Regions from separate parts of the Neobacillus niacini genome, predicted to be linked through region 2. Evidence: a T-box and tRNA genes for the amino acid it is inferred to sense, from the RefSeq annotation. Region 2 holds a T-box; the other holds one or more tRNA genes.
What was found. A T-box is a leader RNA that pairs with one kind of tRNA and senses whether it is charged. The one in region 2 lies ahead of thrS (threonine--tRNA ligase), so its partner is inferred to be a tRNA-Thr.
Positions count from the first base shown of each region.

Region 1: it has a tRNA-Thr gene. The T-box ahead of thrS (threonine--tRNA ligase) is inferred to sense a tRNA for this amino acid. The anticodon was not compared.

Region 1 covers NZ_CP183883.1:5,642,173-5,644,533, reverse strand. Annotated here, with positions in the region: rRNA gene ACN6MT_RS27725 (23S ribosomal RNA) at 1-130, shown strand, start outside; rRNA gene rrf (5S ribosomal RNA) at 261-376, shown strand; tRNA gene ACN6MT_RS27715 (tRNA-Asn) at 394-468, shown strand; tRNA gene ACN6MT_RS27710 (tRNA-Ser) at 478-569, shown strand; tRNA gene ACN6MT_RS27705 (tRNA-Glu) at 593-667, shown strand; tRNA gene ACN6MT_RS27700 (tRNA-Val) at 696-771, shown strand; tRNA gene ACN6MT_RS27695 (tRNA-Met) at 799-872, shown strand; tRNA gene ACN6MT_RS27690 (tRNA-Asp) at 876-952, shown strand; tRNA gene ACN6MT_RS27685 (tRNA-Phe) at 982-1,057, shown strand; tRNA gene ACN6MT_RS27680 (tRNA-Thr) at 1,083-1,158, shown strand; tRNA gene ACN6MT_RS27675 (tRNA-Tyr) at 1,183-1,267, shown strand; tRNA gene ACN6MT_RS27670 (tRNA-Trp) at 1,331-1,404, shown strand; tRNA gene ACN6MT_RS27665 (tRNA-His) at 1,420-1,495, shown strand; tRNA gene ACN6MT_RS27660 (tRNA-Gln) at 1,531-1,605, shown strand; tRNA gene ACN6MT_RS27655 (tRNA-Gly) at 1,610-1,684, shown strand; tRNA gene ACN6MT_RS27650 (tRNA-Cys) at 1,691-1,761, shown strand; tRNA gene ACN6MT_RS27645 (tRNA-Leu) at 1,800-1,885, shown strand; tRNA gene ACN6MT_RS27640 (tRNA-Leu) at 1,910-1,990, shown strand; gene ACN6MT_RS27635 (YczE/YyaS/YitT family protein) at 2,333-2,361, shown strand, end outside.
Region 2 covers NZ_CP183883.1:4,997,512-4,999,872, forward strand. Annotated here, with positions in the region: gene ACN6MT_RS24450 (rhamnogalacturonan lyase) at 1-293, shown strand, start outside; T-box leader at 878-1,098, shown strand; gene thrS (threonine--tRNA ligase) at 1,154-2,361, shown strand, end outside.

The DNA.
Region 1 (2,361 bases), 640 kb from region 2:
CCTCAAGATGAGATTTCCCATAGCGTCAAGCTAGTAAGAACCCTGAAAGATGATCAGGTTGATAGGTCAGAGGTGGAAGCGTGGTAACATGTGGAGCTGACTGATACTAATCGTTCGAGGACTTAACCAATTTTTAATGCGAACTCGTTTTACAAACTTCTTCTGAAATTATCTAGTTTTGAGGGAATGAATTTTTTTCAAAAACCTCTTGAAAAATCTCAAAAAGACAGTATAATAAAGATTGTCTTTGAGAAAAACAGTCTGGTAATAATGGCGAGAAGGTCACACCCGTTCCCATACCGAACACGGAAGTTAAGCTTCTCAGCGCCGATGGTAGTTGGGACTTTGTCCCTGTGAGAGTAGGACGTTGCCAGGCTGCAATTCTATAATTATTCCGCAGTAGCTCAGTGGTAGAGCTATCGGCTGTTAACCGATCGGTCGTAGGTTCGAGTCCTACCTGCGGAGCCATTCTTTTATGGAGAGCTGTCCGAGTGGCCGAAGGAGCACGATTGGAAATCGTGTAGGCGGGTAACCCTGTCTCAAGGGTTCAAATCCCTTGCTCTCCGCCATAAAAACACTATCTATATTGTATGGCCCCTTGGTCAAGTGGTTAAGACACCTCCCTTTCACGGAGGTAACACGGGTTCGAATCCCGTAGGGGTCACCATTATTAATTTAACAAAGTTTTATAGCATGGAGGATTAGCTCAGCTGGGAGAGCATCTGCCTTACAAGCAGAGGGTCGGCGGTTCGATCCCGTCATCCTCCACCATATATGTTTTGGATTCAATTTTATTGTCGCGGGGTGGAGCAGTCCGGTAGCTCGTCGGGCTCATAACCCGAAGGTCGCAGGTTCAAATCCTGTCCCCGCAATTTGGTCTGGTAGTTCAGTTGGTTAGAATGCCTGCCTGTCACGCAGGAGGTCGCGGGTTCGAGTCCCGTCCAGACCGCCATTTTCTTTTTGAAAAGGCAATAATAATGTGGCTCAGTAGCTCAGTCGGTAGAGCAAAGGACTGAAAATCCTTGTGTCGGCGGTTCGATTCCGTCCTGAGCCACCATTTTTATTCTATTGATTATATGCTTGCCGGTTTAGCTCAATTGGTAGAGCAACTGACTTGTAATCAGTAGGTTGGGGGTTCAAGTCCTCTAGCCGGCACCATTAGTTTGAAACTTCATATTATGTGGAGGGGTAGCGAAGTGGCTAAACGCGGCGGACTGTAAATCCGCTCCCTCCGGGTTCGGCGGTTCGAATCCGTCCCCCTCCACCAAGTTATTTTCTAAAGAAAATAACCAATGTTTTTTCACGATAGTGAAAATAACTTTCCATCTATAGGGGTATAGTTTAAAGGTAGAACGAAGGTCTCCAAAACCTTTGGTGTGGGTTCAATTCCTACTACCCCTGCCAATTTATTTGATTATGGCGATTGTGGCGAAGTGGTTAACGCACCTGATTGTGGTTCAGGCATTCGTGGGTTCGATTCCCATCAGTCGCCCCATGAAATTTTATTTTTAATAAAACATTGATTTACATTGGGCTATAGCCAAGCGGTAAGGCATCGCACTTTGACTGCGACATGCGTTGGTTCAAATCCAGCTAGCCCAGCCAATTTGCGGAAGTAGTTCAGTGGTAGAACACCACCTTGCCAAGGTGGGGGTCGCGGGTTCGAATCCCGTCTTCCGCTCCATAATATGGCGGCATAGCCAAGTGGTAAGGCAGAGGTCTGCAAAACCTTTACCACCGGTTCGAATCCGGTTGCCGCCTTTCAAATTTTACTTAGATTTAATAGCGCATTTTATTGCGCCGGGGTGGCGGAACTGGCAGACGCACAGGACTTAAAATCCTGCGGTAGGTGACTACCGTACCGGTTCGATTCCGGTCCTCGGCATTACCTTTACAAAAATTTTATTATGCCGGTGTGGCGGAATTGGCAGACGCGCACGACTCAAAATCGTGTTCCTCTGGAGTGTCGGTTCGACCCCGACCACCGGTATCTAAAAAGCACTCACAAATGTTGTTCAATCAACGTTTGTGAGTGCTTTTTCTTGTTATTAAAGGCTCTGGTCTTAAAGTTTTTCTGATATGAGATAATGCTTTACGCTATTTGGATATTTCGAGCATTTCGTTCCCGTTGGATCAATCACATTTATCTTTGTAGTTACCTAGTAAATGTGAAAGATTTATCCGTAGATGTCTCTGCAAGTTGGGTTTCCTTATATTACGCTGGAATCACGATCGGTTAAAGTTCTGCTAGATTCCATATATTTTATATATTTTTAGTTTACTAGTTATGGTATAGTACCAAGGAGAAAATATTGTATTTAGAGGAGCAGTCATGAGAAAAGAATGGATTTGCCGCTGGTC
Region 2 (2,361 bases):
TTCCAAACTTTTCAACACCTGGTGTGTTGTCAGTATTAGCGGGAGCGATGTCTGAATATCAAGCCAACGGAGAATTGACTGGACCGCTAGTTGCCAAACTAGAAAATTCACTTAGACAAGCAGAACACCACTTGGAAAAAGGTTCTGTAGTTCAGGCATTGAAATTTATTGAGCAATACCAATCTGAACTTAATCATAGCCGAAACACAGCTAACATTTCTGATCATGCTAGACTAAACTTATCACATAAAGCTGAATTATTAATGGGTATGTGGGAAAGAATAGATAATTAATTACAAAAATAGGCATTTTACTATTGACCGCTTGAAAAAATTATATTAAAATTTCATCAACATTCATTTACAAATTCAGGCAATGATAAGGACATGAATCATTCGTAAACTTTCTTTTCCAGAGAACAGGGTCACCGGCTGAAAGCCCTTAAGAAAAACGAATTGATTTACCACCTTAGAGCTATTATGGGGAATTACAGTATCTATAATCGGTAAATCCGTTATCTTTTTGAGAGTAAGTTTACTTACGGAATTAGGGTGGCACCACGACCACACTCGTCCCTATTATTGGGATGAGTGTGGTCTTTTTTATTTAAAATTAAATAGTCCTGCGATGAAGAGGACATGAATCATTCGTACATTTTCTTTACCAGAGAACAGGGTCACCGGCTGAAAGCCCTGTAGAAAAACGAATCGATTTACCACCTTTGAGCTATTATAGGGAATTACAGTATCTATAATCGGGTAATCCGTTATCTTTTTGAGCGTAAGGTAGTCGCTACTTTACGGAATTAGGGTGGCACCACGACCACACTCGTCCCTATTATTGGGATGAGTGTGGTCTTTTTTATTTAAAATTAAATAGTCCTGCGATGAAGAGGACATGAATCATTCTTACATTTTCTTTACCAGAGAACAGGGTCACCGGCTGAAAGCCCTGAAGAAAAGTGAATGATTTACCACCTTGGAGCTATTATAGGGAAATAAAAGTATCTATAATCGGGTAATCCGTTATCTTTTTGAGCGTAAGGTAGTCTATACTTTACGGAATTAGGGTGGTACCACGACCACACTCGTCCCTATTGCTAGGAAGAGTGTGGTCTTTTTTTTATATAACTTAAACTATAGGAGGAATTCGCATGTCTATTCAATCAGAAGCAGAGCTAAGAAACCATAGGAAGTTAGGTCAGGAGTTAGAATTATTCACTTCCATGGAAGAGGCGCCAGGGATGCCATTTTTCTTACCAAACGGAATGGTAGTCCGGAATGAACTTGAAAATCTATGGAGGAAAAAACACAAAAAGGCTGGTTATCAGGAAATTAAAACACCTATTATGATGAAACAGGAACTTTGGGAACAATCGGGCCACTGGGATCATTACCACGAAAATATGTACTTCAGTAATGTCGATAACCAAAATTATGCGATTAAGCCCATGAGTTGTCCTGGAGCAATCTTAATTTTCAACAGCAAACGGCGAAGCTATCGAGAATTGCCGATTCGTTTTGCTGAGCTAGGATTAGTGCACAGGCATGAACTATCAGGTTCTTTAAATGGACTTTTACGGGTTCGTTCCTTTACTCAAGATGACGCGCATTTATTTGTCACAGTTGACCAGATTGAGTCTGAAATTGATAAAGTCCTTGATTTAGTGGATGAGTTTTACTCCCATTTTGGTTTTGACTATAAGGTAGAACTTTCTACTCGTCCAGATGAATACATGGGATCCGAAGTAATTTGGGATCAAGCAGAAGCAGCGTTGGAATCAGTTTTAAAAAAGAAAGGTATTAACTACCAGTTAAATCCTGGTGATGGCGCATTTTATGGTCCAAAAATTGATTTTCACATTCTCGATTCACTCGGGAGAAGCTGGCAATGCGGCACGGTTCAATTGGATTTTTTAATGCCGGAAAAGTTTAATTGTTCATATGTAGGTGAAGATAATTACCTTCATCAACCGGTTATGATTCATCGAGCCATATATGGTTCAGTTGAGCGTTTTATGGCCATCTTGATTGAACATTATGGCGGCGACTTTCCACTTTGGCTGTCTCCGGTTCAGGCAAAAGTAATCCCTATTGCTGATTCACATTCTGTTTTTGCAGAACAAGTGAAATCCCAACTGGAATCAGCAGGCATCCGAGTGGAAGTCGATTACAGAAATGAGAAGATGGGATTGAAAATTAGAGAGGCTGAAAAACAAAAGATTCCGTATATGTTTGTAATTGGCGATAAAGAGGTCGAGAACCATTGCTTAGCGGTAAGAAAGAAAAAAGCAGGAAACGTTGGCGTGATGAGCGTTGAAGCAATTATTGAACTGTTCATGGAAGAAATGAACCTAATTAG